DNA from 2 places in the Allorhizobium ampelinum S4 genome. Region 1 is predicted to be linked to the other one. Evidence: predicted binding sites of a transcription regulator. Region 1 holds the regulator's gene; the other holds the start of a gene.

The links. The regulator PhoB, encoded in region 1, activates phosphate uptake and scavenging genes when phosphate is short. The targets are predictions, from matches to a motif close to TGTCATNNANCTGTCAT.
Region 2: a site for PhoB is predicted at 2,640-2,656, ahead of AVI_RS16535 (DUF2794 domain-containing protein). Genes of this name have one in related genera too.

The regions. Positions count from the first base shown of each region.
Region 1 is NC_011989.1:399,154-415,375, reverse strand. It holds gene pstC (phosphate ABC transporter permease subunit PstC) at 1-983, shown strand, start outside; gene pstA (phosphate ABC transporter permease PstA) at 980-2,317, shown strand; gene pstB (phosphate ABC transporter ATP-binding protein PstB) at 2,416-3,231, shown strand; gene phoU (phosphate signaling complex protein PhoU) at 3,275-3,982, shown strand; gene phoB (phosphate regulon transcriptional regulator PhoB) at 4,343-5,026, shown strand; gene AVI_RS01965 (GcrA family cell cycle regulator) at 5,131-5,682, opposite strand; gene AVI_RS01960 (aspartate aminotransferase family protein) at 6,112-7,320, shown strand; gene argF (ornithine carbamoyltransferase) at 7,336-8,253, shown strand; gene AVI_RS01950 (Hsp33 family molecular chaperone) at 8,545-9,534, shown strand; gene AVI_RS01945 (glycerate kinase type-2 family protein) at 9,546-10,826, opposite strand; gene AVI_RS01940 (DsbA family protein) at 10,835-11,434, opposite strand; gene AVI_RS01935 (hypothetical protein) at 11,565-12,161, opposite strand; gene dapE (succinyl-diaminopimelate desuccinylase) at 12,148-13,362, opposite strand; gene dapD (2,3,4,5-tetrahydropyridine-2,6-dicarboxylate N-succinyltransferase) at 13,467-14,324, opposite strand; gene AVI_RS01920 (LOG family protein) at 14,591-15,469, shown strand; gene AVI_RS01915 (flagellar hook protein FlgE) at 15,719-16,222, opposite strand, start outside.
Region 2 is NC_011989.1:3,521,757-3,537,978, forward strand. It holds gene AVI_RS16520 (ABC transporter permease) at 1-548, shown strand, start outside; gene AVI_RS16525 (Bax inhibitor-1/YccA family protein) at 737-1,507, shown strand; gene AVI_RS16530 (GNAT family N-acetyltransferase) at 1,634-2,191, shown strand; gene AVI_RS16535 (DUF2794 domain-containing protein) at 2,199-2,618, opposite strand; gene AVI_RS16545 (DUF1223 domain-containing protein) at 2,949-3,701, opposite strand; gene acnA (aconitate hydratase AcnA) at 4,142-6,835, opposite strand; gene ccmA (heme ABC exporter ATP-binding protein CcmA) at 7,087-7,752, shown strand; gene ccmB (heme exporter protein CcmB) at 7,749-8,408, shown strand; gene AVI_RS16565 (heme ABC transporter permease) at 8,477-9,259, shown strand; gene ccmD (heme exporter protein CcmD) at 9,256-9,426, shown strand; gene AVI_RS16575 (DsbE family thiol:disulfide interchange protein) at 9,426-10,052, shown strand; gene AVI_RS16580 (DUF2585 domain-containing protein) at 10,027-10,617, opposite strand; gene AVI_RS16585 (septation protein A) at 10,614-11,264, opposite strand; gene ftsY (signal recognition particle-docking protein FtsY) at 11,338-12,702, opposite strand; gene mtaB (tRNA (N(6)-L-threonylcarbamoyladenosine(37)-C(2))-methylthiotransferase MtaB) at 12,725-13,999, opposite strand; gene dapF (diaminopimelate epimerase) at 13,996-14,907, opposite strand; gene AVI_RS16605 (MBL fold metallo-hydrolase) at 14,979-15,974, opposite strand; gene AVI_RS16610 (hypothetical protein) at 16,068-16,222, shown strand, end outside.

The DNA of each region.
Region 1 (16,222 bases):
TCGCAGGCGCCCTGTTCGGGCTTCGGTTGATCGCGCCACGCTTTCGCGCCCGCAATCGGGTGGAGCAAGCCATTCAGGCAGCCTTGGTCATCTGCTCTTCCATCGCCATCTTGACGACAGTCGGCATCATCATGTCGATGCTGACGGAAGCCACCCACTTCTTCCGGGAGGTTCCGGCCTGGCGGTTCTTCTTCGGCACGGTCTGGGATCCTCGCTTTGCCGCTGCTGGCGCCACCGATACCGGCGGCCAGTTCGGATTGATCCCGCTTCTGCTCGGCACACTCTATATCGGCGTGGTCGCCATGCTGTTTGCCGTGCCCGTCGGTCTGTTTGCTGCCATCTACATGGCCGAATATGCCTCGCCACGGCTGCGCTCGATCACCAAGCCACTGCTGGAAGTGCTGGCCGGTATTCCGACCATCGTCTACGGCTTCTTCGCGCTGACCTCGGTCGGTCCGTTCCTGCGGGATATCTCCGCCAAGATCAACGGCATCGCCACCGGCGATTTCGTCAGCTTCATCCAGGCACAGAGCGTGCTGACGGCAGGCTTCGTGATGGGGATCATGCTGATCCCCTATGTCTCCTCCCTGTCGGACGACATCATCACTGCCGTGCCGCGCTCGCTTCGGGATGGTTCGCTTGGCCTGGGTGCCACACGGTCTGAAACCGTCAAGCGGGTGATCCTGCCGGCAGCACTTCCGGGTATTGTCGGCGCGCTGCTGATGACGGCATCGCGTGCTATCGGCGAAACCATGATCGTGGTGCTGGCCGCAGGCGTTGCGGCACGTATTCAGCTCAATCCTTTCGAGCCGATGACAACAGTCACCGTTAAGATCGTCAACCAGCTGACCGGCGACCTTGAATTTACCTCTCCGCAAACGCTGGTGGCCTTCGCACTGGGTATTACCCTTTTTGCCATCACGCTTTGCCTTAATATCTATGCGCTTTACATCGTGCGCAAATACCGGGAGCAGTACGAATGAGCGAGACCCTCTCCCCCGCTGCGGCAGGCCACGGCGCTGGCGCCCTTGCCCCTGTATCGCGTCCTCGCCGGGATATCGGCATCAAGCGTCGCTACGCCGCTGAGCGCCGTTTCCGGGCCTATGGCATTGTCGCCATCAGCTTCGGTTTGTTGTTCCTGCTGCTGCTGCTCACGTCGGTGGTTTCCAAAGGCTACACAGCCTTCTTGCAGACAACGATCACCGTTCCGGTTGAGTTTAGCGAGAAGCTGATCGATCCCAGCAACCAGCGCGCCACCAATCCCGATGTTTTGGTTGCGGCCAATTATCCGGTTCTGGTGCGCAATGCGCTGGCGGCAAAACTGAAGATCGATACATCCAATCGTCCGGCAATGAAGCAATTGACCGAGATGGTGTCCGACAATGTCCGCGTCCAATTGCGCAATATGGTCGTTGCCGATCCGTTGCTTGTCGGCAAGACGGTTCCGGTCTCGGTCCTGGCCAGTGCCACAATCGATACGGCCTTCAAGGGGCAATTCGACCTGACGGTCGATGAGAGCAGCCGGAAAATTTCCGACCAGCAGATCGGCTGGATGAATACGCTGGCTGAAAGCGGCGCGCTGGCCAAGTCCTTCAATACCGGTATTTTCGTCAACGGCGCATCCAGCCGCCCGGAAGCCGCAGGCGTTGGCGTGGCCTTGATCGGTACTGCCTATATGATGCTGACCGTGTTGATCCTGGCTCTGCCCATCGGCGTGGCAACCTCGATCTATCTTGAGGAATTTGCCCCGAAGAACCGTTGGACCGACCTGATCGAGGTCAATATCAACAATCTCGCAGCCGTTCCCTCTATCGTCTTCGGCCTGCTGGGCCTGGCGGTGTTCATCAACTTCGCCGGTCTGCCGCGCTCGGCCTCGCTGGTCGGCGGACTGGTGCTCACCCTGATGACCCTGCCGACGATCATCATTGCCACCCGCGCAGCCTTGAAGGCCGTGCCGCCGTCGATCCGCGCTGCGGCACTGGGTCTTGGTGCGTCCAAGATGCAGACCGTGTTCCATCACGTCCTGCCGCTCGCCATGCCCGGCGTGTTGACCGGCACGATTATCGGACTTGCCCATGCACTGGGCGAGACCGCACCGCTGTTGCTGATTGGCATGGTGGCTTTCGTGGCGGATTATCCGGGTACGCCGCTCGATCCGTCGACAGCCCTGCCGGTACAGATCTATATGTGGGCCAATGAAGCCGAGCGCGCTTTCGTGGAGCGGACGTCCGGTGCCATCATCATTCTGCTGATTTTCCTGCTGATCATGAATGTTGGTGCCATCCTGCTGCGCAGGCGGTTTGAGCGGCGGTGGTAGAAACCAGCTGAACCACGGTCCTGGGCGATAACGTCCAGGAAAGTTCGTCGCGGCTTTCGCCAAGCAATTGCGAAAAGAAAGGCCGGAGGAGTAAGAATATGAACATGATGTCTGAATCAGCAGTTGAAAAGGCCTTGGATCAGAAGATGACCGAAGTGAACACCAAGATGGTCGGCAAGGATGTGTCCGTTTACTACGGTGAAAAGCGCGCCCTGTTCGACGTGAACCTGAATGTCCGCGAAAATACCGTCACGGCGCTGATCGGTCCTTCGGGTTGCGGCAAGTCTACGTTCTTGCGGACGCTGAACCGCATGAACGACACCATCGATCATTGCCGGGTCACCGGCCTTATCACCCTCGACGGCATGGATATCTACGATCCATCTATCGACGTTGTCGAGCTTCGCGCCCGCGTCGGCATGGTATTCCAGAAGCCGAACCCGTTCCCCAAGTCGATCTACGAAAACATTGCCTACGGCCCGCGCATCCATGGTCTCGCCCGCAACAAGGCAGACATGGACCAGATCGTCGAAAAGAGCCTTCAGCGCGCCGGTCTTTGGAACGAAGCAAAGGATCGCCTACAGGAGCCGGGAACGGGCCTTTCCGGCGGACAGCAGCAGCGTCTGTGCATTGCCCGCGCCATTGCCGTCAGCCCGGAAGTCATCCTGATGGACGAGCCCTGCTCGGCCCTGGACCCGATTGCGACGGCCAAGGTGGAAGAACTGATCCACGAATTGCGGGCCAATTTCACCATCGTCATCGTCACGCATTCGATGCAGCAGGCCGCTCGTGTGTCCCAGCGCACGGCAATGTTCCATCTCGGCCAGTTGGTCGAGGAAAACGATACCGACAAGATGTTCACCAACCCGGACGACCAGCGGACCCAGGACTATATCATGGGCCGGTTCGGCTGATCCGACGGTTGATTGAAAATGCATCTTTTTAAAGGATCAGAACATGACAGCGCATATCTACACCGCCTTTGACGAGGAACTGAAATATCTAATGCGCCGCATTTCGGAAATGGGCGGTCTGGCCGAGCAGATGGTGGGTGAATCCGTTCGCGCGCTGGTCAATTCCGATGCCGCCCTCGCCCAGAAGGTGATCTCCGACGACGTGATCATGGACAATGCCGAGCGCGAAGTGGGTGACAAAGCGATCGTCACCATCGCAAAACGTCAGCCCATGGCCGCCGATCTGCGCGAAATCATCGGTGCGCTCAGGATTGCCTCGGATCTGGAGCGCGTCGGCGATCTCGGTAAGAACAATGCCAAGCGGGTCATGGCCGTGCAAGGCACCGGCGTGCCGCGCAAGCTGGCCCGCGGCATCGAGCATCTTTCGGAACTGGCGATGACCCAGCTCAAGGAAGTGCTGGATGTCTACACCACCCGCTCGGCGGAAAAGGCCAAGTCGATCCGCGACCGCGATGAGGAGATCGATGCAATCTACACCTCGCTGTTTCGCGAATTGCTGACCTATATGATGGAAGATCCGCGCAACATCACCACCTGCACGCACCTTCTGTTCTGCGCCAAGAATATCGAGCGCATCGGCGACCATGCCACCAATATCGCCGAGACCATCTATTACATGGCCACTGGCGCACAGCCCGAGGGTGAGCGCCCGAAGGACGACACGACGACCGCTTTCGGGGTCGCCGATTGAGATGACAATGCGAGGATGTTGACCCATCCCCGCATTGCATGACGTGTTGATATCTCAAGGCATCAAGACCTTGAGATATCAAAGAAAAGCATACCAAGAGCCATGATCTGTGGCTGCCGGTATGAAACCATGACGGAGATTGGCATCGGACAGCTCAGCGTCTGACGCCAAATGGGGTGGGGGCTTCACCCGAAGGTTCGACCTGTGGCGACAGGCCAGCCTTCCAGTCACAGTAGAGCGCCATCATGAAGCGCAAACATGCTGTAAACATCGAAATTCTCGTATTGCCGTGTTCTTTTTCGCCAGAGCGGACAAGGAAAGGCTTGCGGGAAGACTCTCTCATTGAAGGTATGGGATCGAATGCTGCCGAAAATTGCCGTCGTTGAAGACGAAGAAGCCCTGAGCGTCCTTTTGCGTTATAATCTGGAATCGGAAGGCTATGAGGTCGAAACCATTCTGCGGGGAGACGAAGCCGAGCTTCGCCTGCAGGAGCGGGTGCCGGATCTGCTGATCCTCGATTGGATGTTGCCGGGTGTTTCCGGCATTGAGCTATGTCGTCGCCTGCGGATGCGGCCCGATACCGAGCGCCTGCCGATCATCATGCTGACCGCGCGTGGCGAAGAGAGCGAACGGGTGCGCGGACTTGCCACCGGTGCCGACGATTATGTCGTCAAACCGTTCTCGACGCCGGAACTGATGGCCCGCGTCAAGGCGATGCTGCGCCGCGCCAAGCCGGAAGTTCTGTCCAGCCTGCTGCGTTGCGGCGATATCGAGCTTGATCGCGAAACCCATCGTGTCCATCGCAAGAGCCGCGAAGTGCGCCTCGGGCCCACCGAATTCCGGCTGCTGGAGTTCCTGATGACCTCACCCGGCCGGGTGTTTTCCCGCTCTCAACTGCTGGACGGCGTCTGGGGCCATGACATTTATGTGGACGAGCGCACAGTCGATGTCCATGTCGGACGGCTGCGCAAGGCGCTCAACTTTTCCAATATGCAGGACGTGATCCGCACGGTGCGCGGCGCCGGCTATTCGATGGAAGCATAAGATCGCTGCTCTGTTTTTATGGACCGAAACCCCAGTGGAACGAAAAAAGCGAGCCGGGCGGCTCGCTTTTTTTATGACATGCGATCGGAGATCACGGGCAGAGATCAGCGCGCGTTCGCAGCAGCCCGGCGCCGCTCGTTTACCGGCTGGTAGGCGAGCTTCGCGTGATATTTGCAATAGGGAGAATTGTCCTGGCTGTCGCAGCCACAGAAGTGAAACTCGTCGGTCATCGGGTCGCCAACCGGCCATTTGCAGGTCCGCTCGGTCAGGTCCGTCAGCGACAGACGGCGCGAGGCTGGCAGAATGGTGGTGTTGAGAACCGGCAAAGCAGCCATGTTCTCGGTGACATCCATGTCGAGATCTTCGTTCAGCGCGGTCGCCGCAGCAGTGCGCGCGGCAGGACGCGGCGCGCTTGAAGGCGTGCGTGCGGCAAAACTCGGTGCACGAGGCGTGGACGGCGCTGGCCGCTTGGGTGTGCGCGCTGGTGTCGCGGCGGGACCGCCTGCCTTGGCGCGTCCGGGAAGGCACAACCGATGCACCTTGCCAATCACGGCATTCCGGCTGACGCCGCCAAGCTGCGTCGCAATCTGACTTGCGCTCAGGCCTTCGGCCCATAATTTCGTGAGTCTTTCAACTCGCTCGTCCGTCCAGTTCATGCCGCAATCTCCGCCTGGTGCACGCGCTTGACGCGGAATCCATCATCCATGTCCCGGAAGGTTCCGGAACCCAACTTTCCTCGTGTTGTTGGTGACTTTTCCGCCGCATGCAGTGTAGTAATTCGTTATTAACCTAGTGTGAGCCTGACTCCGTGACAAGAGTCGCCGAATCATCGTGAATCGAATTTCAGGCTTTTCCCCAACTTGCTATCCACCGATTTTTTATCGAGGCGGTTTGTTCAACAGCGCTTGCAAGGACATGTCGGAGCAATGCCTTTGCCCCGATGTTTTGTTGACAACGCTGGCGGAAGCCGGAATAGTGCAAATGCCGCCGAAAGGCGGCATTTTTGATTTTTTCCACCGGTTTTTCGGTGGTTAGCCTATAAACTCATTGAGACTTCAAAAAGCCGCTCGAAAGGATTTTCCGCCATGGCTCAGACATCAACGCCGCTGTTCAACACGTTTTCACGTGCGCCGCTGCGTTTCGAGCGAGGCGAGGGCCCGTGGCTTTACACTGAAACAGGTGAGCAATATCTCGACTTTGCCGGCGGCGTCGCCGTGACGTCCTGCGGCCACTCGCATCCGCATCTCGTCGAGGCATTGAAAAGCCAGGCGGAAAAAGTCTGGCATCTTTCGAACCTCTATGAAGTTCCCGGCCAGGAACGCCTGGCCGCAAGGCTGGTCGAGGCAACATTTGCCGACAAGGTGTTCTTCACCAATTCCGGAGCCGAAGCGCTCGAATGCGCCATCAAGACGGCTCGCCGCTATCACTATAGCAAGGGCCATCCGGAGAAGTTCCACATCATCACTTTCGAGGGTGCCTTTCATGGCCGCACCATCGCCACCATCGCTGCTGGCGGCCAGGAGAAATATCTTGAAGGCTTCGGCCCCAAGGCGCCCGGCTTCGACCAGGTGCCGTTCGGCGATCTCGACGCATTGAAGGCGGCGATCACCGACAGCACGGCTGCGTTGCTGATCGAACCTATCCAGGGCGAAGGCGGTATTCGCGTCGTGGGGAGCGAGTTCCTGCGCGAATTGCGGGCAATCTGCGACGAGAAGGGCCTGCTGCTCATTCTCGACGAAGTACAGTCGGGCGTGGGCCGGACGGGCAAGTTCTTTGCCCATGAATGGGCTGGCCTCACCCCCGACATCATGGCGGTGGCCAAGGGTATTGGCGGCGGCTTCCCGTTCGGTGCCTGCCTTGCCACAGAAGAGGCTGCGTCCGGCATGACGGCTGGCGTGCATGGTACGACCTATGGCGGCAACCCGCTGGCCATGGCGGTCGGCAATGCCGTTCTCGATCTGGTTCTCGCCGATGACTTCCTGCAAAATGTCCGGGATGTGGCGCTGATCTTCCGGCAGGGTCTGGCTGGTCTGAAAGACCGTTTTCCAGGCGTGATCGAAGACGTGCGCGGCGAAGGCCTGATGCTCGGCATCAAGGCCGCAGTGCCATCCTCCGAACTGCTGCATGCGATGCGCCACGAGCATATTCTGGGCGTTCCGGCAGGCGATAACGTCATCCGCCTGCTTCCGCCTCTGACGCTGACTGCCGAACAGGCCCGAGAAGGCCTCAAGCGCATCGAACAGGCCGCCGAGGCTTTGTCCGCGCAGGCCGCCCTCAAAATCGCTCAGGCATGAACGACAGGTAACACCATGGCATCCCCGAAACACTTCCTCGATCTCTCGGCCATGACGTCCGAGGACCTTCACTCTATTCTGTCCGACGCCCATCAGCGCAAGACCAGAACCCGGGCCGGAACAGCGGACAAGCCGCTGGCCGGCAAGATGCTGGCGATGATCTTCGAAAAGCCATCGACCCGCACCCGTGTTTCCTTCGATGTCGGCATGCGTCAACTGGGCGGCGAGACGCTGTTTTTGTCCGGCACGGAAATGCAGCTTGGCCGCGCCGAGACGATTGGCGATACGGCCAAGGTTCTGTCGCGCTATGTCGATGCGATCATGATCCGCACCACTGATCACAACCGCCTGCTGGAACTGGCCGAACACGCCACCGTTCCGGTGATCAATGCGTTGACCGACCTGACCCATCCCTGCCAGATCATGGCTGATATCATGACCATCGAGGAACATCGCGGTCCGATCCGGGGCAAGACGCTGGCCTGGACGGGCGACGGCAACAATGTGCTGCATTCGCTGGTCGAAGGGGCGGCCCGCTTCGGCTACCGGATGAACATGGCTGTGCCAATGGGCTCTGAGCCGGAAGACCAGATCCTCAACTGGGCGCGCAACAATGGCGGCGAGATCATGCTGTGCCATGATGCCGACCGCGCCGTGACCGGTGCCGATGCCGTCATCACCGATACCTGGGTGTCGATGAACCTGGAGCACAAGGCACGCGGCCATAACGTATTCCAGCCTTTCCAGGTCAATCCCGCCCTGATGAAACAGGCAAAACCCGATGCGCTGTTCATGCACTGCTTGCCCGCTCATCGCGGTGAGGAAGTGACCGATGAAGTGATCGACGGGCCGCAATCAGTTGTGTTCGACGAGGCGGAAAACCGGCTACATGCCCAGAAGTCCATTCTCGCCTGGTGCCTTGGCGCAGTATGATGGTTTCAGTCTACTGAAAGCCTTGCAGAGCGGGGTTACAGGGTGTGCTGCGCTTTGAGATTGCGAGAGCATGGCTGATGCGCAATTTTACCGCTTGATCTTGAGGCGGGAAGATACCATTTGTCCGTCTTGTTTCGAGGCATGGGCTTTTCCTCGGTTCGGACAGGTCGCTGTGAACCTACCTTGACCAAATAATCGTCATGCAGTCATTTTAGATTGCAGCGCCGTGCGGTAGATGCATGGCGTTGCCCTGCATTCATCCAGGGATGCATTCGTGCCAGGAGTTGTGCCATGACAGACAAATTGAGCGCGTTGGGCGAGTTCGGCTTTGCCGGTGACGACCGGGTCGTACCCTTCCAGGTCGATGGTCTGGATGTGCGTGGCCGTGCGGTCCAACTCGGGCCTTTGCTCAACACGATCCTGGATCGGCATGACTATCCCCCGGCTGTTGCCCGCCTGCTGGCCGAAGCGATTGCACTGACGGTGCTTATCGGCACCTCGCTGAAATTCGAGGGCAAGTTCATCGTCCAGACCAAAAGCGATGGTCCTGTGGATTTGCTGGTCTGCGACTTCGCCACGCCGGAAAATGTCCGTGCCTATGCCCGCTTTGACGAAGAGCGGTTGGCGCAGGCGCTGGCGGACGGCAAATCGACACCGACCGACCTGCTTGGCGCGGGCATCCTGGCCTTCACCATCGATCAGGGCAATTACATGCAGCCCTATCAGGGCATCGTGCCGCTGGATGGTTCCTCGCTGGAAGACATTGCCGGTTTTTATTTTCGCCAGTCGGAGCAGATCCCGACGCGGGTGCGTCTGGCCGTGGCCGAGCTGTTTGATCGAGACAGTTCCGGCAAGCCGCGCCACAGCTGGCGCGCTGGCGGGTTGATCGCACAATTCCTGCCGGAGGCCCCTGAGCGTATGCATCAGGGCGACCTGCCGGGCGGCGATGGTGACGACAATGCGTATGACGGTCCCGATGATGACAATTGGGCGGAAGCCCGGATGCTGGTGGAAACCATCGATGGGGACGAGTTGACCGATCCGCAGATCGGCACCGAACGGCTACTGTTCCGGCTTTTCCACGAGCGCGGCGTCCGCGTTTACGAACCACAAGCAGTCCATGATCGGTGCAGCTGTTCCCGCGACAAGATCAAGGGCGTGCTGAAGGGTTTTACCGCCGAGGAAATCGCTGCCAGCGAAGAAGAGGGCGAGATTTCCGTGACCTGCGAATTCTGCTCGACCACGTATAAATACGAGGCCGATGAAGTGACGCCCGCATAATTTGCCAGCGCTCAACGGATCAGGATTGCCCTGAAATCATTGACATTGGTGCCAGTCGGGCCGGTTTCAAACAGGTCGCCCAGCGCTTCAAAGGCGCTATAGCTGTCATGGGCATCAAGCAGGGCCGCGCCATCCAGACCCTGTTGTTTTAACCTGACAATGCTGGTGCCATCGGCAAAGGCACCGGCATTGTTTTCCGTGCCATCAATGCCATCGGTATCGGCGGCAAGCACCTCGATATCGTGACCAGCAATGCCCAGCGCCATGGCCAGCGCGAAAGCGCTGTTGCGCCCACCGCGTCCTGTGGCCTGCGTTCCTTGGTTTTTGATGGTGACCGTGGTTTCGCCGCCGGACAGCAAGACGACCGGCTTGGGAAATGGCCGATCCTTAGCCGCGATTTCACGGGCCAGCGCGGCATGAACGCCAGCCACATCACGCGCCTCCCCCTCGATACTGTCGGACAGGATTGCAGCGCGCACGCCAGCCGCTTCAGCGGCCAGCGCTGCGGCCTCCAGCGAGACGCTGGCTGACGCGATGACATGATGCCGGTTGCGCGCAAAGGCTGGATCGTCTGGCCGGGGCGCATCGGAGCCTGGAGAATTCAGGTGGTCCAATGCCGCCTGTGGCAGTCGCAAACCATAGGCGCGAACAATCTCTAGCGCCTGGTGACGGGTCGAGGCATCCGGCACGGTCGGGCCGGAAGCAACATGCGCCGGATTGTCGCCGGGAATATCGGAAACGATCAGACTGACGACGGGCGCTTTGGTCAAGGCGGCTAGCCTTCCGCCCTTGATCGTGGACAGGTGTTTGCGCACCACGTTCATCGCGCTGATCGGCGCACCGCAGGCCAGCAATTGCCTGTTGAGGTCGATCTCGTCTTCCAGCGTCATCCCGGCGGGCGGAGCGGGCAGCAGCGCCGAGCCGCCGCCGCAGATCAAGGCAATCACCAGATCATCGGGACCAAGCGGGGCAACGAGGTGTTTCAGCCGTTCAGCCGCGGCGAGACCATTGGCATCGGGCACCGGATGCGCCGCTTCGAGCAATTCCAAACGGGCGAGCGGGCAGCCATAGCCGTATCGAGTAACGACAACACCTTCCAGCGGGCCGTCCCACAGCGTCTCCAAGGCCGCTGCCATCTGGGCGGCCCCTTTGCCAGCACCCACAACCACCGTGCGGCCCTTTGGTCTGGCAGGCAAATGGGTTCGGATTCCATTCAGTGGATCGGCCGCAGCAACGGCAGCAGCAAACAGGGAGGCCAGAAAGGAACGGGGGGCAAGCGTCAGAGGAGCCATCACCAAACTTATGCAGCCCTCGCCTTGGCAATTGCCTCCTTCAGGGCTTTTTCATCCAGCGCGCCGGGATAGAGTGTCGTTCCGATCACGAAGGATGGCGTGCCGCGAAAATTCAGCGCTTGCGCCTGGAGCCAGTTGCGGTCGAGCAGGCGAGAAATCTTGTCGCTGTTCTTGTTGGCGGCAGCCTTGACGACGGTCATGTTGACACCAACACTTTCAAGCGCCTGGGAAACGCTATCGGGCGTCAATCCGCCCTTCATATCCAGCAGGGCATCTTGGGCCGCTTTGTACTGGCCAAGGTCGGGAATGGAAAGAACAGCTTGGGCCGCGACGACGGAGGCCGGACCAAAGACCGGCCAATCCTTCATCACCAGCCGCACATGGCCGTCGTCCTTCACCACTTTGCTGACAATAGGGTGATAGGTTTTGCAGTAGCCGCATTGATAATCGAAGAATTCGGCAATGGTGACATCACCCTTTGGATTGCCCAGCACAGGAATATCCTTATCGAAGAAAATCTCCTGCGGACCGAGCTCCTTGGCCCTCAGCAAACCGGGCGTAGCAAGGCAAGCGGCAGCAGCAACCAGTGTCCGGCGTTTGATCATGATGGAATCCCCATTGTGAGTGCAAACTATCATGGGTCTTGCAGGTCGGAATAAAAATTTTCGTGTCCGGCGCAGAGCGATCAGGTGATCGCTGAAAAACGCAAGCAAGTGCCGTGGCGGTCAAATCTGATGTCTATAGTGGCGCGACGTCCAGATAGCGTTCCAGAAATTCCGACAGTAGCGTTGTCGGCACCAGCATGACCACGGTGATGGTCGAGACCAGCAGGGTCTGACCATCCAATACTGCCGATGTCAGCCGGAATACGCCACCGACCAGGCCAAGCAGAAGCAACAGCCAGAGCAAGATCACCACCTGCCCTAACCCCGGCATCAGCACGGATATGGCGATCAGCAGTGCATTGGCATAGGCAATCGGCAGCGCCAGCCAGTTGGATGTCACCACAAGGGCGTTGAAGCGGTCGTCAATCGAGAAGAAGCGGCAGATGAAACCAACCAAGATCAGCGGCAGCATCCAGCTGGCCAGATCGATCATCGTCATGCGCAGGAAAAACAGGGTCCGCATCTGTGCATAGACCGGAATATCCTCCAGCAAGGCCTGATACCAGAACACCCATGAAAACATCATAGCCGGCAAAGACCATGCGATGGACCAGAAGGAGCGGTTGACGCCCCGGTCGGACAGATCGAGATAGCTGAACCCCTGGCGGTCGCCTTTCAGCAACAGCCAGATCCCGGTCAGGTAGATTTCGACCTCTTTAAGCCCCGGCATGAGTAAACCAGCTGCTGATGAAGGCGCCATATATGCCGGTCAACGCCTCCAGATCGGAGACGGCAACCCGCTCATCGACCATATGCATGGTCTGGCCGACAAGGCCGAATTCCACCACCGGGCAGTAATCCTTGATGAAGCGGGCGTCGGACGTACCCCCTGTTGTCGACAGGGCTGGCGTTTTACCGGTCATTTTTTCGATGGCAGCACTCAAGGAGGAGATCAGCGCGTTGTTGCGGGTCAGGAACACCTGGCTTGGCCGGTCGGCCCAGACCAGCTCATAGGCAATCGGCGGGCGGCCTGGTCGCAGCAGCGGATCGGCGCTGGCCGTATCGAGCCGGGCAATGATTTCGGTCCGCAGCGTCTCGGCGGTCCAGGTATCGTTAAAGCGGATATTGAATTTGGCGCTGGCACGGGCCGGAATGACATTGGTGGCGGCGTTACCGACATCAATCGTCGTGACTTCCAGATTGGAAGGCTGAAAATTTTCCGTTCCCGCATCGAAGGCCGGATGCATCAGCGCTTCCGCAAGCTTGATCATGCCCCGCACCGGATTGTCGGCCAGATGCGGATAGGCGGCATGGCCCTGGACGCCCTTTACGATGATCTCGCCTGACAGCGAGCCGCGCCGCCCGATCTTGATCATGTCGCCAAGCTGGTCGGGATTGGTCGGTTCGCCCACCAGGCAGGCATCCCAGCGCTCGCCTTTGGCGGCGGCCCATTCTAGCAGTTTGGTGGTGCCGTTGATCGAGGGGCCTTCCTCATCACCGGTTATCAGGAAGGAAATAGACCCCTTCGGCGCGCCTTGGCTTTCGATATGGCGGGCAATGGCGGCGACAAAGCAGGCGATGCCGCCCTTCATATCGACCGCGCCACGTCCGTAAAGTTCGCCTCCAGCGATCTCGGCGGAAAACGGCGGATAGGTCCAGTCCGCCTCATTGCCTACAGGCACCACATCTGTATGCCCGGCAAACATCAGATGCGGCCCCTCCGTGCCCAGCCGGGCATAGAGGTTCTCGACATCCGGCGTGCCCTCTTCGCGCGCCACCATCCGTTCCACGGTAAAGCCCAACGGTTCCAGCATGGCGGCCAGCGCCGACAGCGCCCCGCCCTCGGCAGGCGTCACGGAGGGGCAGCGGATCAGGGTCTGAAGATTGTCGACGGGATCGGTGGCAGATGAATTGGCTGGATGCTTTGACATATCGATCTTGAGAACGAGACAAGGGAAAAGGATGGACGCCATCAAGGCTGAAAGGGGCAGGAGCCAGCCAAGGACGCCGTGTTCCTGCCCAGAAAAGCCGCAGATCAGTCGCGTAGCAGCTCGTTGATACCGGTCTTGGAGCGGGTCTGGGCATCGACGCGTTTGACGATCACGGCGCAATAGAGGCTGGGCGCCGGCAAGCCGTTCGGCATGGTGTTGGGCGATGGCATGGAGCCTGCGACAACCACGGAATACGGCGGCACTTCACCATACATTACCTCGCCGGTGGCGCGGTCGATGATCTTGGTGGATTTGCCGATATAGACACCCATGCCGAGCACGGCGCCTTCACGAATGATGCAGCCTTCCACGACTTCGGAGCGCGCGCCGATGAAGCAATTGTCCTCGATAATGGTCGGCCCGGCCTGCATCGGCTCCAGCACCCCACCAATGCCGACGCCGCCCGACAGATGCACATGGCGGCCGATCTGGGCGCAGGAGCCTACCGTCGCCCAGGTATCGACCATGGTGCCCTCGCCGACATAAGCGCCGAGATTGACAAAGGACGGCATCAGAATGGCATTGGGGGCAATGAAAGCCGAGTGACGCACCACCGCATTGGGCACGGCGCGGAAACCGGCGGCGCGGAACTGGTTTTCACCCCAGCCTTCGAATTTGGACGGCACCTTGTCCCACCAGGTCGAAGCCCCCGGCCCGCCCTTGACGACCTCCATGTCATTGAGACGGAAGGAGAGCAGCACAGCCTTTTTCAGCCATTGATGCACGGTCCATTGGCCATCCTCTCCACGGGTGGCAACCCGTACCTTACCCTGGTCGAGCAGGGCAAGCGATTGCTCGACAGCATCGCGCACTTCGCCCTTGGTCGACAGGGTAATGGTGTCGCGATTGTCGAAAGCGGTATCGATGACGGTCTGTAAAGAGGAGAGGTCCATAGCGCTCATGAGGATTCCTTAAACTTCATTGGCTAACGTCAAGTCCCGATGCCATCGGTCCTGCGTTGATAAACTGGTGATTTCCTCTAACGCATTGGCTTGCCCTTGGGAACCGCTCAGCGTCCTTTCGGACGGATGTTTTCCAAGGCGGTGCCGCAGCTTTGATCACCACATGGATGCGAGACGTCCGTCGGCAGAAAGCGCCGCCGCCGTCATAAATCCCACTCGATTGACGGGATCATGCAGCAGTGCGGCAAGAGATGAAAGGTTCGAAGATGGCGAAGATGCGCAATGGAAAACGGCGAAAGACGGATGGCAGCTGGGCGCCGCTGAAGGACAACCAGACGGATCGGCGAAATGCCAGGATCGTTCCCCAGACGCCGCAAACGCTGTCGCCGTCCTATCGCCTCGCCTATGCCGATGACGATTTTTTGTGCCGGGAAGAATTGCGCCCGGTGCGCCTGCAACTGGAATTGCTGAAAACCGAAATGGTGCTTTCCGAACGGGGTATCAAATCCACCGTGGTGATGTTTGGCGGCGCGCGCATTCCGGCACCCGGCCAATCCGCCTGGGCGGCGCGCAACGACATACAGCGGCGCAATCTCGAAGCCGCATCGGTATTTTATGACGAGGCCCGCGCATTTGCCCGGCAATGCAGCCAATACGCGGCACGGTTCGACTATCAGGAATATGTGATCGTCACCGGCGGCGGGCCAGGCGTGATGGAAGCCGGAAATCGCGGCGCCGCCGACGTCGGTGCGCCATCGATCGGCTTGAATATCGTGCTGCCGCATGAACAGGCGCCCAATGCGTTCGTGACGCCGGACCTGTCCTTCAACTTCCACTATTTTGCCATCCGCAAGATGCATTTCCTGATGCGGGCCAAGGCAATCGTCGTCTTTCCCGGCGGTTTCGGCACGCTGGACGAGATGTTCGAGGCGGTGACGCTGATCCAGACCAAGCGTATGGCACCGATTCCGCTCATCCTGTTCGGTCGGGAATTCTGGCACAGGATCATTGATTTCGACAGCCTGGCGGAGTTTGGAACCATTGCACCCGACGATGTCAAGCTGTTGAGCTTTGTCGAAACCGCTGACGAGGCCTGGGATATCATCGCCCGGCGGTATGAAATAGAAACGGCTGAAACCGCGTGATTGTATGGGACGACCTATGCGGAAAAAAGGAAAAACCTGCCGTGCGGGCACACGGCAGGTTTTCCGGGAATCGCCATCGGAATGAGCGACGGCGATCAAGCGTGGCGCGCTGGTAAAGGAATGGGCCTTCCCTTTGCTCCCATTGCAGCGCCATGCGCCATATAGGGCGATGACGCTGTAACGCTTTATATCTGCTGCATAATCTTTCCATGCGTTCAGAGAGATGACAGCCGATAGATCTGCAATCCGTTACCGGACCATGTTGATGACGGTGTCGAGCATGTCGGCCGCCGTCTGGAACACCTTGGAGTTAGCGCTATAGGCGCGCTGAGCAGCGATCATGTCCGACAGTTCAGACGCAAGGTCGACGTTTGAACTTTCCAGCGTGCTGGATTCGATGGTGCCGAAGCTGCCTGTGCCAGCAAAGCCGACGACGACGGTACCGGAATCGGCATCCACCTTATAGGCAGTGCCGCCAACCTCCTCGAGGTTGTCAGGGCTGGCAACGGTGGCAAGCGCAATCTTGTAGGTATCTGTCGTGGTTCCGTCGGAAGATACGGTGCTGATAACGCCATCACTGCCGATCGTGTAGTCGGACGAGCTGCTGGCAGCACTGCCGTTTGCGCTACCCTCTATGCTGGTGGAGGTGGCCGTCTGGGTGATATCCGAAAAATCGAGATCAATCGTAAGGCCTGTCTCGGAATCGGTGAAGGACAGGGTGCTCGTGCTGCCGTCTTCCAACTCCCCTGCGCT
Region 2 (16,222 bases), 600 kb from region 1:
TTGCCGGTGCACCCCATGCCTGGATCGCCACCCTGACCGAGCCATCGGCCAGCCCGCAGCAGGAGGCCAGCATCCTGCGCGCTGTCACCAAGGCCTATCCCACGATTACCAGCGTCCGGGTGAAGGATGCGCTGGACATGGTCAATTCGCTGGTTGGCCAGTTGGCCGTCGCCATCCGGGCCGCCGCCGCCATCGCCCTGATTTCCTCCGTTCTGGTGCTGTCGGGTGCGCTTGCGGCAGGCAATCGGGGTCGCACCCATGATGCGGTGGTGCTGAAAACGCTTGGGGCGACCCGCCCGATGCTGATCCGCGCCTTTACCTACGAATATCTGCTGCTTGGCCTTGCCACGGCGATTTTCGCGCTGCTGGCCGGAAGCGTTGCGGGTTGGTATGTGGTCAGCCAGATCATGAAACTGCCCGCCAGCTTCCTTCCCGGGGTCGCCGTTTCCACCGTCGCGCTGGCGCTGGTGACGACGATCGGCATCGGTCTTGCCGGAACATGGCGGGTTCTGGGGCAGAAGGCAGCGCCGGTTCTGCGGGAACTCTGACAGGGATGCGGCCTTGGCCGTTAACCGAACTGGATGACCAGAGGCCACATTACCGAGGTTTAACGCAAAAGCCCTTGTTCTATAGCGTTATTGCTCCCATATTGACGCTACGCATGCTGGAGCCCCGCAGCGGCGCTTGGGACACTGTCCCGCACCGTGAACAATCCGGGGCTTAATGAGAGGAAACCATGTCTGATTTTCGCAATTATCAGGCGCGTACTGGGGTAGGTTCGGCCGAGATGATCGACCAGGGCCTGCGCAGCTACATGCTGAAGGTCTATAACCTGATGGGTCTTGGACTGGCGATTACCGGCGTTGCGGCTTACGTGATCGCCATGCTTGCCACCACGACCGACACATCCCAGGCTGTCGGACAATTCGGCAACGGCATCATGCTGACCAGCCTTGGCGCTGCCATTTACGGTAGCCCGCTGAAATGGGTGATCATGCTGGCTCCTATCGGCCTGGTATTTTTCCTGAGCTTCAAGATCCAGTCGATGAGCGTATCTGCGGCCCGCACCACCTTCCTGGTCTATGCAGGTCTGGTGGGTCTGTCGCTGTCGTCCATCCTGCTGATCTATACCGGCCAGAGCGTGGTACAGACCTTCTTCGTCACGGCTGCATCGTTCGGCGCCCTGTCGCTCTATGGTTACACCACCAAGCGTAGCCTGAGCGCGATGGGTTCGTTCCTGATCATGGGCCTGTTCGGTCTGATCATCGCTTCGCTGGTCAACATCTTCCTTCAGTCTTCGGCGCTGGCCTTTGCTGTTTCGGCTATCGGTGTTGTGATCTTCGCAGGCCTGACCGCCTACGACACGCAGAAGATCAAGGAAATGTATTTCGAGCAGGATGGTGCCGATACGGCTGGCCGCAAGGCTATCCTGGGTGCGCTGACCCTTTACCTCGACTTCATCAACCTGTTCCTGTTCATGCTTCGCTTCATGGGCGACCGTCGTTAACCCGGAACAGCGCAACAGGATAACATCGGGGCGGCCTTCGGGTCGCCCTTTTTCATGCGCCGTCTTGCCGTAAGCGTCTGGCTATGCAAGACGAAATCTACACTGTTTCTCAGCGTAGAAAGTCCTATGCCCGTGCAAATCCGCGCAGCCACTCCAGCCGACATCCCCCACATCACCGAGATTTATAGGCATGCCATTCTAACCGGAAAGGCCAGCTATGAAATCACGCCACCCGACGAAGCCGAGATGGCGCACCGGATGGAAACGATCACCTCTCAGTTCTATCCCTATATCGTCGCTGAGGATGATGATGGCAGTCTGCTCGGCTATGCCTATGCCTCGGCCTTTCGCACTCGGCCCGCCTATCGCTGGCTGGTGGAGGATTCGATTTATCTGGCAGAGGCAGCCCAAGGCAAGGGGATCGGCAAGGCGCTGCTGACCGATCTGGTGGCGCAATGCACAGCACTGGGTTTCCGGCAGATGATCGCGGTAATCGGCGGCGCTAATCCCGCATCAATCGGCGTCCATCGCAGCCTAGGCTTTACCCATGCGGGTGGTATCAACGGCTCCGGCTTCAAGCACGGAACCTGGCTCGACACCGTTTTCATGCAGCGCGCGCTCGGCGAGGGCAACCAAACCCTGCCCGACGAAAAATCCTATCCTGGAAGCCTGTTCAAAGCATAAGGATGCTCTATTCGACCAGTTTTAAAACCTTGTCGAACACTTTCAGCACCTGGCGCAGGTCATGGCCACGCTTCAAGATCATTCCGTGGGTATTGACCACCGAAAAGGCCCCCTGCTTTGCCGCAAGCTTCGGATTTTTCTCGATCCGATACAAAGGCATCTCACCGGAGCGCTTGAATACGGAAAACACCGCCTTGTCTTTCAGGTGGTCGAGCGCGTAATCGCGCCACTCCCCTTCCCCAACCATTCGGCCATAGACCCATAGGATCGCATCCAATTCCGTACGATGAAAAGTGACCGGTAACGGATCAAGATTCTGCTTGTAATCCCTAAGATCCACCACGGGAGCAGGTCTGTTGCCCGGGCGCTGGCCAGTTTCAGGAGTGACGGGCGGGACTTCGCGAGGTAAATCCGGCTGATCGGTCATTGGGGCTCCTTCGTGCTTTTCATGACAAGCCGGTGACAGTTTGCCTGACAGGCATCAAATTGCAAGAGCGTAACTGCGTAAGCGGTTTGCGCCAAAAAGCTCAACCTGTACCATTTCGGAAGGTTTTTTTCCTTCGCCGTATTTCGGTCAAAACAGCGCCCCAATTGCAGACGAGATTGCACCGTCTTCAGTTGACGCGTCAGCGTCAAGGGTCCGGTCTGGCGCATTGACCCCTTACCCCCAGCCCCCCAATGTTCCCGGCCGGACCCGCTGAAGACATAATATTGTATGTGAGACCTGTGGGCGCGCCATGCGCAGACTGTTTGCCAATCAGGGATTGAGCTGCTTAGCACTCTCATTTCCTGCGGATTGAGCCATCACCATCGCTGCGCCGACGATACGGCCGGGCTCTCCATTTTGCGTCGAAGACTGAAGCAAGACTGCAAATCCATCACAATCATTGCTGCGCAGAACCTTGGATGGCAGGGTCAGTTTCAAACTATCGCCATGCCACATGCCGACAGATTGAATGTCGCTGACGCTGTTCCAATAGGTCATGCGCTGGCCCTTGTTTTCACCCTTCAGGACCTCGACATCTTTTCGACGCTTGAAATAGACGACGATCACATCAGCGCGGCCTTGGCCATTGCCGATTGACACAGACAGTGCGTCGCCTTGAATGGCCGCGTCAACCTTGACTGACAATCCATTGCCGCTGGCCCGCAGCCCATCCAGTTTTCCCGAAAGCGTCGCCGCATCGGTACCCTTCATCTGCATCGTGCCATTGACCACAGCCTGGGGCGTATAGACACCGCTTCTGCCGAAGCTTCGTGCATAAGCATATTGGCGGGCAGTATTGCCAGGGGACCCGAGCGTATCGGTCCAACCACGGTAGTTCCAGTAATCGACATGGTAGGCCAATGCGATCACATCAGGTTGTTTGGCGAGCGCTTCAAAGGCACGGTCGGCGGGTGGGCATGACACACAGCCCTGCGACGTAAAAAGCTCGACAACCCCCTTCGGCGAACGCACGTCCTCAGCCTTGACGACTGAGGCACCCGCCAAGCACATCATCAGGCCCATAAGGAGGCCTTTTCCAGGGATTGCCGTAACCTTCATCGAAACCATCGATACTGCCCCATTCTTCAACCCTCCCCTTTATTCAACCCTTAAAGCCCGGCCACAATAGCGCGGCATCGCGCCGATGATCGCAGTCTAAGCGTCTCTAGCCGCCAATCCGATACTGCTCGGACCTGCCCCCCTTTGCAGCCGGTCCTTGCAGCCAGCCCGGCTTACGCTGTCCATACTGCATAAACATGTCAAAGCAATTTAAACCGGTCACATGAACCTGGTCTTAAGCCCCGCCACATCACCGATCTGTCTGCTCATGGTCGAGAGGATAAACAGGACCCGCTTCAACACCAAGTCACGTTGGGGTGAGGGCAACCTTGAAGCGAAGAGAAAACAAAAAAGCCGCCGGCATTTGCGCCGGCGGCTGGTATTTTCAATAGGAATTGACCGAATTAAGCGGCCAGATCGCGCAGAACGGTCTGCAAGATGCCACCGTTATTCACGTAGGTCACTTCGTCAAGCGTATCGATGCGGCAGATCAGCGGCAGATCCTTTACCGTGCCATCGGCATAGGTGATCTTGGCGATCTTCTTCTCGCGTGGCTTGATCTCGCCTTCGAGGCCTTCGATCGTCACGGTCTCGTCGCCCTTCAGGTTGAGGCTGGCCCAGGTGGTGCCGTCCTCGAAGCAGAAAGGTACAATGCCCATGCCGACCAGGTTGGAGCGGTGGATACGCTCGAACGACTGGGCGATCACGGCGCGCACGCCGAGCAGGTTGGTGCCCTTGGCAGCCCAGTCACGCGACGAGCCGTTGCCGTATTCGACGCCTGCAAAGATCACCAGGGGAACGCCCTCGGCCTTGTACTGCATGGCCGCATCGTAAATCGACATCTCTTCCTTGGACGGATAATGGATGGTGTAGCCACCTTCCTTGCCGTTCGGGCCGAGCATGTGGTTGCGGATACGGATATTGGCGAAGGTACCGCGCATCATCACTTCGTGATTGCCGCGACGGGTGCCGTACTGGTTGAAGTCAGCCACGCCAACGCCATGGTCCAGCAGATAAGCGCCAGCAGGCGACGCCGCCTTGATGGAGCCAGCCGGCGAGATATGGTCGGTGGTGATCTTGTCGCCGAACAGACCCAATACGCGAGCATTGGTGATGTTCTTGAGACCGGAGCCGCTCTTGCCCATGCCCACGAAGTAAGGCGGGTTCTGCACATAGGTGGAGTTGTCGTCCCAGGCATAGGTCTGGCCAGCCGGAATCTGAACGGCCTGCCAGTTTTCATCGCCCTTGAACACGTCGGCATATTTGCTTTCATACAGCTCGCGGGTGACGTATTTCAGGATGAATTCCTGGATTTCCTTCGAGGTTGGCCAGATGTCCCGGAGGAAAACCGGATTGCCGTCCTGATCTTCGCCCAAAGGCTCCGTGGTCAGGTCCTTCTGGACTGAACCGGCCAGCGCATAAGCCACAACCAGCGGCGGAGAGGCCAGATAGTTGGCCTGAACGTCCGGCGAGATACGGCCTTCAAAGTTACGGTTGCCCGACAACACGCCAGCGGTGATCAGGCCCTTGTCGTTGATGGTCTTGGAGATCGGCGCTGGCAGCGGGCCAGAGTTGCCGATGCAGGTGGTGCAGCCGAAACCAACGAGGTTGAAGCCAAGCGCATCCAGAGACACTTGCAGACCAGACTTGGACAGGTATTCACCAACAACCTGGCTTCCAGGTGCCAGCGAGGTCTTGACCCAAGGCTTGGACTTCAGGCCCTTGGCAACAGCATTGCGGGCCAGAAGGCCAGCGGCAATCAACACGCTCGGGTTGGAGGTGTTGGTGCAGGAGGTGATAGCGGCAATCGCCACATCGCCATGACCGAGGTCGAAGTCAGTGCCTTCAACCGGATAGCGATTGGAAAGCTGGCCGGGCTTCTTATAGTCGCCTTCCAGAGCCGTTGCGAAGTTTGGCGCAATCGTTTCCAAGGCCAGACGGCCTTCCGGACGCTTTGGACCGGCCATCGACGGCACAACGTCGCCGAGATCGAGTTCCAGCGTGTCGGTGAACACCAGTTCGGAACCGTCGCCATCGCGCCACATGCCCTGCGCCTTGGAATAGGCTTCGACCAGTGCAATCCGGTCCTTGGTGCGGCCCGACATGGTGAGGTAGTTGATGGTTTCGCCGTCAACCGGGAAGAAACCGCAGGTCGCGCCGTATTCTGGGCCCATGTTGCCAATGGTGGCGCGGTCGGCCAAAGACATCGAATCCAGACCGGGGCCGAAGAATTCAACGAACTTGGACACAACGCCCTTCTTGCGCAGCATCTGCACAACGGTCAGCACGAGGTCGGTGGCGGTGACGCCTTCCTTGACCTTGCCAGTCAGCTTGAAGCCGATGACTTCAGGCAGAAGCATGGAAACCGGCTGACCAAGCATGGCCGCTTCCGCTTCGATACCGCCCACGCCCCAGCCCAGAACGCCCAGACCATTGATCATGGTGGTGTGGCTGTCTGTGCCAACGCAGGTGTCAGGATAGGCAGTGGTTTCGCCGTCTTCATCCTTGGTCCAAACGGTCTGGCCGAGATATTCAAGGTTGACTTGGTGACAGATGCCAGTGCCCGGAGGAACAACGCGGAAGTTTTTGAACGCCTGCTGGCCCCACTTGAGGAAGCGGTAACGCTCGCCGTTGCGCTCATATTCCAGCTCAACGTTGCGGGCAAAAGCGGTTGGCGTGCCGAATTCGTCAACAATAACCGAGTGGTCGATGACGAGGTCAACGGGAACCAGCGGGTTGATCTTTTCCGGATCGCCACCCAGCGACACCATGGCATCGCGCATGGCGGCCAGATCGACCACGGCGGGAACGCCGGTGAAGTCCTGCATCAGCACGCGGGCAGGGCGATAAGCGATTTCGTTTTCAGCCGTGCCCTTGTCAACGAGCCAGGCGGCGACGTTTTCAATGTCGGCCTTGGTGACGGAGCGGCCATCTTCGTTGCGCAGCAGGTTTTCCAGCAGCACCTTCATGGAATAGGGCAGTTTGGAGACGCCGGTCAGGCCATTGGCCTCGGCCTTGGGGATACTGTAATAGACATAATCCTTGCCATCGACGGAAAGCGTCGACCGGCAATTGAAACTGTCAAGCGATTTGGACACGGATAGAACCCCGCTGATACTGATAGCCAACACATACGTGCGGACGCCTATGCACTACATGCACATCAGGATGCGGGTGCGACCATTTCCGCTGTCCGCCCGTGAAAATCGCTTTACGCAACATTCAAGTTCGGCGCTAGGATGATGGACACGCCGGTCGCTGGCGTGGTTGCAGGTCTTATAGAGAATTTCCAAGAACTGTTCCAGAGTGTAGAAGGCCAAATGGCACAATTTTTTAAAGGCGATAAGCTTTGCTAAACAAAGGGGAAATCACCCGGCTAAATGCCCTGGAACTGGCCGCAAAACGCGGGGAAGATCTGCTGTTTCGCAACGTCTCCTTCACGCTGTCATCTGGCGAAGCGCTGATCCTGACCGGTCGCAACGGATCGGGAAAATCCACCTTGCTGCGGGTCATCGCCGGCTTCATCCGGCCAGAGCGCGGCTCCGTCCTGTTCGAATCACCTGGCACCGAGCCACGACCGCCCCGCGAGGTCAGCCATTATCTCGGCCATCGCAACGGCATGAAGGCGGAACTGACGGTGGCTGAAAATCTGGAATTCTGGAAGGCATTTCTCGGACAGCCCCAAGGCGGCGCGGGTATCTCCATCGAAGAGGCCGCCGATCAGGTCGGGCTGGGCGGCATCACCCACCTGCCCTATGGCTATCTTTCTGCCGGGCAGCAGCGGCGCTTTGCCATGGCCCGGCTGCTGGTCTCCTACCGGCCGATCTGGATTCTCGATGAGCCGACAGCGGCACTGGACGTGAAGGCCGATGAGATGTTTTCAAGCCTGATCCGCGCCCATCTGGCCCAAGGCGGCATGGTGCTGGCCGCCACCCACCAGCCACTGGGCCTGGAAAGCCCGAAACAGTTGGAAATGAAGGGCTTCGACTACGGCGATCTGGAGGATGCGGCGTGATCGCTCTTTTCCTGCGCGACTTGAAACTGTCGGTCAGGGCGGGCGGCGGCGCGCTGATCGGTGTGCTGTTCTTCCTGACTGTGGTTGCCGTCATTCCCTTTGGCGTCGGACCGGATATGAATCTGCTGGCCCGCATCGGCCCGGCCATTGTCTGGATTGGCGCGCTGCTGTCGGCGTTGCTTGGCCTCGACCGGCTATTTCAGGCCGACCGTGATGACGGTTCGCTGGATCTGCTCCTGATGCAGGAGACACCGCTGGTGCTGACCGTTTTCGTAAAGTGTCTCGCCCATTGGACGGCGACCAGCCTGCCGCTGGTGATCGCTTCGCCGCTGCTGGGCCTGTTCATGAATATGAGCGAAATAGCCATCGGGGCGGTGATGTTGACGCTGCTGGTTGGCTCTCCCGCACTCACCTTCATCGGCGCTGCCGGGGCAGCCGTCGCCGTGGCCCTACCGCGCGGTGGATTGCTGGTGTCGATCCTGGTTCTGCCGCTGGCCATTCCGGTGCTGATTTTCGGTGTCAGCGCCTCCTATGCGGCTGTGGAAGACCCGGCCCCTTTTCTGCCGCCCTTTCTGTTTTTATCGGCACTTACTTTATTCTTCGCTGTCATCGGGCCATCGGCAGCCGCATTGGCGCTTAGAAACACAGCGGATTGATCGTTCTTGACCCCCTGCAATTGATTGCGATCAATTGCAGCAACACCATCCTCAGGGTAGAAAGCAGCATGACCGACAATAGCCTTGCTTCGACCAAGCTTACTGCCCGATTAAACGCGCTGGCCAATCCGACCCGGTTTCTGGCACTGGTAGCGCGTGTCCTGCCATGGATGGCGGGAATAACCGTTATTCTGCTGGCCGTTGGCCTGACGCTCGCCTTTACGACAGAGGGCGACTACCAGCAGGGCGATACGGTGCGGATCATGTATATTCATGTGCCCGCCGCCTGGCTGGCAATGATGTGCTATTCGGTCATGGCGATTTCCGCCATCGGCACGCTGGTCTGGCGTCATCCGCTGGCCGATGTCAGCCATCGGGCTGCGGCCCCGTTGGGGGCAGCCTTCACCTTCATCGCGCTGGTCACCGGCTCGCTCTGGGGGCGACCGATGTGGGGAACATGGTGGGCCTGGGGCGATGCCCGCCTGACCTCGGTGTTCATTCTGTTCCTGATGTATCTGGGCCTGATCGCCCTCAACCGGGCCATGGACGATCCGTCGAAATCGGCGCGGATCAGTTCGGTGCTGATCCTGGTCGGCTTCGTCAATATTCCGATCATCAAATTTTCCGTGGAATGGTGGAATACGCTGCACCAGCCTGCCAGCATCATGAAGCTTGGCGGCCCAAGCGTCGATCCGGAGTTTTTGCGGCCACTGCTGATCATGGCCGTGGCCTTCACGCTGCTGTTCTTCACCCTGCATTTGATGGCGATGCGTAACGAGATCTGGCGGCGGCGAATCATGGCCCAGCGCCGTCTTGCCGCCCGGGTCGCCTCGCAGGAGAGCGCATCATGAAATATGCCTTCTATATCGGCACCGCCTATGGCCTCACCGCCGCCGCCATCCTGTTCATGGTCTTCTGGATCTGGCTGGAGGGGCGCGCGCGTCAGAAAGAATTGAAGGCGCTGGAGGCAGCAGGCATCCGCCGTCGCTCCGATCCATCGACAGAAAAGGCGCTCTGATGGCTGAGAACAGGCTGGAAACCGCTGAAAAGCGCGGGCTTTCCCGTTACCTGCTGGCGGCCATTCCGCTTGCGGTTTTTGCGCTGATCGCCGGTACTGCCGGAAAAATGCTCTATGATCAGGATTTCAACGGCAAGAATGTCAGCGATATTCCATCCGCACTGATCGGCACCAAAGCGCCCACCCTGAACCTGCCGCCGCTGGAGGGCTCCAACCTTCCGGCGCTGACCTCTTCCGCCATCACGGGCAAGCTGACACTGGTCAATGTGTTTGCGTCCTGGTGCATACCTTGCCGCGACGAGCATCCGCTGCTGAAACAGCTGAGCAATGACCCCCGCATCCAGATCGTCGCCATCAACTACAAGGACAAGAGCGATAATGCGCTCAGGTTTTTGGGCGAGCTTGGCAATCCCTACAAGGCCATCGGCATCGACCCGAACGGCAAGGCGGCAATTGACTGGGGCGTCTACGGCATTCCGGAAAGCTATCTTGTCGCCCCGGATGGCACGATTGTTTATAAGCGGGTTGGGCCTTTTGATGCGCAGTCGATAGAAAAGGGTCTTTACCCGGCTATCGATAGGGCGCTTGCCGTCAAAGCCATTACAGAGCCGCCTGCCAGGCCTTGATCGCATCCACCGGCCAGACCAGCATGATGACATTTAGTGTCAGATTGTCGCGGATCAGATACCCCGTCAGCAACTCGAAAAATACGGCAACGACAATCGTTAGCCACACCGGCACACGGGCTGCAAACAGGAAGCCGAGCGCCATGAACACGGTATCCATCGCCGAATTCAGGATGCTGTCGCCTTCATAGCCAACCGCCATGGTCGCAGCCCGGTAACGATTGATGATGACGGGTGAATTTTCCAACAATTCCCAGCCCGACTCGATCAAGGTTGCCAGCGTCAGGCGCTGACCGAACGACCCGCGCCGCAGCACCAGCCAGCCGAGACCATAAAACAGGAATCCGTGGATGATATGCGAGGGCGTGTACCAATCCGCCAAATGTTGGGAATTGCCCGGTGTATTCACCCCCGCCTCGAACAGCTTCACATAGCCGCAGGAGCAAATCCAGATCCGGCCCATGAAATGCTCGGCAAAGATCTGCACGGCCAGAATGATGACGGGAACCACCAGCCAGAACGAGGCGGCATGATGGGTTTTCGGCGCTCCCGCTACAGCCTTCACTTGCCGCCCTCTTCCGCCTTATTTTCCAGGGAATGGCGCATGATCAGCGGCATCTGCGCCAGCGTGAAGAGGATGGTGATCGGCATCGTTCCCCAGACCTTGAAATTCACCCAGACATCATTGGTGAAATTGCGCCAGACCACCTCGTTCAACACCGACAGGAACAGGAAGAAAATACCCCATCGCAGGGTCAACTTGCGCCAGCCCTCGTCATCGAGTTGAAAGGCGGCGTTGAAGACATAGCCGAGCAAGGATTTGCCAAACAGTAATCCACCAAGCAGCACCAGGCCGAACAGTGCATTGACGATGGTCGGCTTCATCTTGATGAATGTGTCGTCCTGGAGCCAAATCGACAGCGATCCGAACACCAGCACCACCACGCCGGACACAAAAGGCATGACCGGCAAATGCTTGAAGACGATTTTGGACACGACCAGCGCCACCACGGTGGCGACCATGAACAGCGCCGTCGCAATCAGCAGCGGCCCGCCGATGGCGGTCAGGGCCGGAAAATGCGCCGCCAGCCATTCGCCGCGCAGATTGCCGAAGAAGAACACCAGCAGAGGCCCAAGCTCCAAAGCCAGCTTCAGCAAGGGGTGATGCTGTTCTGCCGCACTTGGTTGCTGGTCTGCGTTTCCTGCTGTCATGGTATCCTGCTTTGCTCTTCGGGCTCAATACGGTGATTAACGTGAAATTGCGTCGAATTTAAAGGTGGGTGCTTTAGCCTGAGGAGCCAAAACCGGCAATGGCGCGGGCAAAATCCTCGGCCTCGAAGGGTTCGAGATCATCCACGCCTTCGCCAACGCCAATGAAATAGACCGGCAATTTGTGCTTGGCGGCGATGGCGACCAGAATACCGCCGCGCGCTGTGCCATCCAGTTTGGTCATGATCAGGCCGTTAACACCGGCGACATTGCGGAAAATTTCCACCTGGTTCATGGCGTTCTGGCCGGTGGTGGCATCCAGCGTCTGCAACACCGTATGCGGCGCATCCGGGTCGAGCTTGGAGAGAACCCGGACGATCTTTTCCAGCTCATCCATCAACTCGGTCTTGTTCTGCAAGCGACCGGCTGTATCGATAATCAGCACGTCGGATTTCTCCGCCTTGGCCTTCTCGAAAGCATCATAGGCCAGCCCCGCAGCATCGGCGCCCAGCTTGGTGCCGATAAAGGTGGAGCCGGTGCGATCCGCCCAGATCTTCAACTGCTCGATGGCGGCGGCGCGAAAGGTATCGCCCGCCGCCAGCATCACTTTCAGCCCGGAGCCGGACAGTTTGGCGGCCAGCTTGCCGATGGTCGTGGTCTTGCCCGTACCGTTGACGCCAACGACGAGAATGACATGCGGCTTGTGATTGAGGTCCAGTGCCAGCGGCTTGGCCACCGGCTTCAACACCTTGACGATTTCGGCCGCCATGATCCGCGTCACGTCCTCGCCGGTCACATCCTTGCCATAGCGCTCGGACGACAGAGTGCCGGTGACACGCATGGCGGTCTCGACGCCGAGATCGGCCTGGATCAGCAGATCTTCCAGCTCTTCCAGCGTCTCTTCGTCCAGCTTGCGCTTGGTGAACAGTGCTGAGATTTGGCCGGTGAGCTGCGAGGAGGTGCGAAACAGCCCGGCTTTCAGGCGCTGGAACCAGCTCTGTTTCACCTCAGGCGTTTCCGGCTCAGGCTCAGGCTCGACCACGGTCGAAAAGCCCCTGGGCAGCGCGATTTCGGTGCCGGGCGCAGCACCTTCCGCCTCGTCGAGTAACTCGTCGAAGGAAGGCGTCGCGTCAGATGCGTGTTCTTGAGCAGCGTCTTCGGCTTCCAGAAGAGAAAGCGGCAAGAGGCTCAGATCATCCGCCGTCACATCGTCTTCATCAGCCTGATCCTCAGTCAGATCATCGGAAGGCCCGCCTGCCGTATCGACCTCCTCGGCCAAAACAGGATCTTCAGCCAGCGGCAATTGCTCCACACGGTCATGTGGCTCGCTCTCGGCGGCAATGGCAGCTTTTTCCTCGGCGGAAAGCCCGGCATCGACACCTGTTTCGCTTGGCTTGTCCTTGCCAAAGGTGAAGACTTTTTTGATGAATCCAAGCGCCATGATGTTCTTTGCTTTTCGACGTTCAGGCCGCAGCGGCGGCTGACTGTTCAATAATCAGGTGACGTCCATTGTGACCGCCGATCACCGCATCCACAAGGGCACCCGGCAGATGGCCCGGAGCGGCCACCAGGGTGAAGTCCTGCGTATGCGCCATTTCGTTGCGCTCCACCAGCAGCTTTTGCTGTGAACCGACCATGTGTTCAAGATGGGCATGATGCAGCTGTTCGGCAACCGCACGAAGGCTGGCCGCACGCGCTTTCACCAGGGCGCGGTCCAGTTGCGGCATCCGGGCGGCCGGTGTACCGGGCCGGGGGCTATAGGGAAACACATGCAGATGGGCGATGCCGATCTCTTGCGCCAACCGGGCAGAATTTGCCGCCATCTCCTCGGTTTCAGTCGGGAACCCGGCAATCATATCAGCACCGAAGCTGAAATCAGGCCGCAGGACGCGGACCTGTGTCGCAAACCCCAAAGCATCCGCCCGTGAATGGCGGCGCTTCATCCGCTTCAGGATCATGTCGTCACCATGCTGCAACGACAGATGCAGATGCGGCATGAAACGCGGCTCTTCGGCGATCAGATCGAGCAAGTGGCGGTCAACCTCGATACTATCGATGGACGACAGCCGCAGGCGCAGAATGTCAGGCACCTGTTTCAACAGCGTCTTTGCCAATAGGCCAAGGCTGGGCTGGCCGGGCAGATCAGCGCCGTAGCTGGTGGCATCCACGCCGGTCAGCACCACCTCGCGGTAGCCGTTTTCCACCAGCTTGCGGGCCTGTTCCACCACGGCCCCCATTGGCACGGAGCGCGAATTGCCGCGTCCATAGGGGATGATACAGAAGGTGCAGCGATGGTCGCAGCCGTTCTGCACCTGAAGGAAACCGCGCACATGGCCGTCAATATGGCTGACCATCTGCGGCGCGGTCTCTGTCACGCTCATGATATCGTTGACCCGCAGCTTTTCCGCCGCAGCCACGCCGAAATCCGGCAAGGCCCGGTAATGTTCGGCCTTCAGCTTTTCCTCATTGCCCAGCACCAGATCCACTTCCGGCATGGCGGCAAAGCCTGCGGCATCGGTCTGGGCGGCGCAGCCGGTGACGATAATCCGCGCTTGCGGGTTTTCACGCCGAGCCCGGCGAATGGCTTGGCGGGCCTGACGCACCGCCTCGCCCGTCACCGCACAGGTATTGACCAGAATGGCCTGATCAAGGCCCGCCTTTTCGGCCTCGGCCTTCATCACTTCCGATTCGTAGGTATTGAGGCGGCAGCCGAAGGTGATGACGTTTATGTCGCTCACGAGACGGAGGCCTCGTGGCCAGCCTGCTGCTCACGCTGCCAGTCGCCGGTCTGCGGATCGAGCTGTCCAGCCCATTCCCATTCTGCCGCACCGGTCATGATCACATGCCCGTCACGCTCGCGCCATTCGATGTCGAGGGCCTGGCGGTTGGGGCTGGAGGCGACGGTGATCGTCACCTTGCGCTCGGCGCGCCCGGTGCGCGCTGCGGAAACGCCCGCAGCACAAGCGGCGGAACCGCAGGCCAGCGTCAGCCCAGCGCCGCGCTCCCAGGTGCGGGTGGTCATCGTGGTCCTGGATGTGACCTGCGCCAAGGTAATATTGGCCTTTTCGGGAAACAGCGGATGGTTTTCGAGCAGCGGCCCGAACCGTTCCAGATCATAGGACATCGGATCGCGGTCCACCCAGAACACCGCATGCGGATTGCCCATCGACATCACGGCAGGCGAATGCAGCACCGGCGCATCAATCGGCCCGATCTGCAATTCGATCCGGCTGGTATCATGAAACTCTTCCGACAGCGGGATGCGGTTCCAGTCGAACACAGGTGAGCCCATATCCACGGACACCGTCCTATCGTCATGCTCGACAGCATTGAGAATACCGGCCAGCGTCTGGAAGGTGAAAGCCTTCAGGCCGGTTTCCGCCGACAGCGCCTGCACCACACAGCGCGTACCGTTGCCACAGGCCTGCGCCAGCGTGCCATCGCAATTGATAATGTCAATATAGGCGAAGGTGCCCGCCAGCTTCGGATCATGGATCGCCATGATCTGGTCGAAATGGGTTTCAGCGTTACCCGCCAGCGCAATAGCTGCCTGCGGCATGACCCGGTCGGCACGGCCGCGCATGTCAACGACCAGGATCTTGTTGCCAAGCCCGTTCATCTTCGCGAATTCGACCCGATTGCCCATAGCCTTCCTGTCCTGCGGTTGTTGAGCGCTATATGGCGCAATTTCACTGGAATTACCAGTGGCAGCGGGGGTCAACCGGCAGGCACATCAAACACCTGGCCAGCCCGCAAAGGCCGGAACCGTTCGGGCGCAATGCCCGCCGCTTCCAACGCGGTGGCCAGATGGTCCACAGGCTCCGTGATCGGCTCGTCGGTCAGTTGGAACGTTCCGAAATGATGGCCAACGGCAAAAGAGGCATTGCAGAGCGTAAAACCCTCCACCGCTTCCTGCGGGTTCTGATGCTGGCCGCGCATGAACCAGCGCGGCTCATAGGCGCCAATTGGCAGGTTAGCCAGCCGGAACCCTCCATATTTCCGGGCCGCAGCCCGGTAATTGATGCCATCGTGAAAGCCGGTATCGCCGATATGGTAGATCTTGCCGGCAGGCGTTTCGAGCACAAAAGCAGCCCACAGCGCCATGCGCCGATCCCTTGCCCCGCGCGCCGACCAGTGATGGCAGGGTTCTGCGGTGACACGGGTATCGGCGCTGACCGCCAGATGCTGACCCCAATCCAGCACGCTGACATGAGCCAGAGGCACGGCACGGCGAATGGTGACATCATTGCCCAATGGCGTGACGAAATGCGGCGCAAATGCGTGATGCAGGCGCGCCAGCGTCTTTCCGTCGAGATGGTCGTAATGATTATGGGTGATCAACACCACATCAATGGGCGGAAGGTCGTTCAGCCGAATTCCCGGAGCGATCGCTCGCTTCGGCCCGGCAAATGCCACCGGGCTGGCCCGGTCGGACCAGACGGGATCGGTCAGAATATTAAGCCCGCCAACTTGGATCAGCATCGAGGCATGGCCGATCATCGTCACCCGCAGATCTTTGCCATCGACACGCGGCAGTGGCCGAGCCTGCCCTTCCGGCAACTCGACCTGCTTGGGCCAGCGAGCACGCTGCCCATTGAGCTTCCAGCGCATCACGGAGTTAAAGCCGAAGGGCGCGATACCGCCAGGATTGAAAAAACGGGTTCCATCGAAATGATCGGAAACGGGACCGCGATAATAGGGATTTTTTGTCATGACATCTTCAATTGTTAAAATCGATGACTTCCCAGAAAGTCACGATCACCTAGATATGGATTACAACCGTTTTTTGGCAAATAGGACATATGGATGTATTTGATAAAAATAACCGTACTGATTACGTCCTGGGCTTTTGTTTTTGCCCCGCCGACATGGGCGCAAAATATCCCCGCCCCCATTCACGGCGTGACCTTTGAAGAATGGGCAGCCGCCAACGCCCGTATCGCCAACAATATGGACAAAAG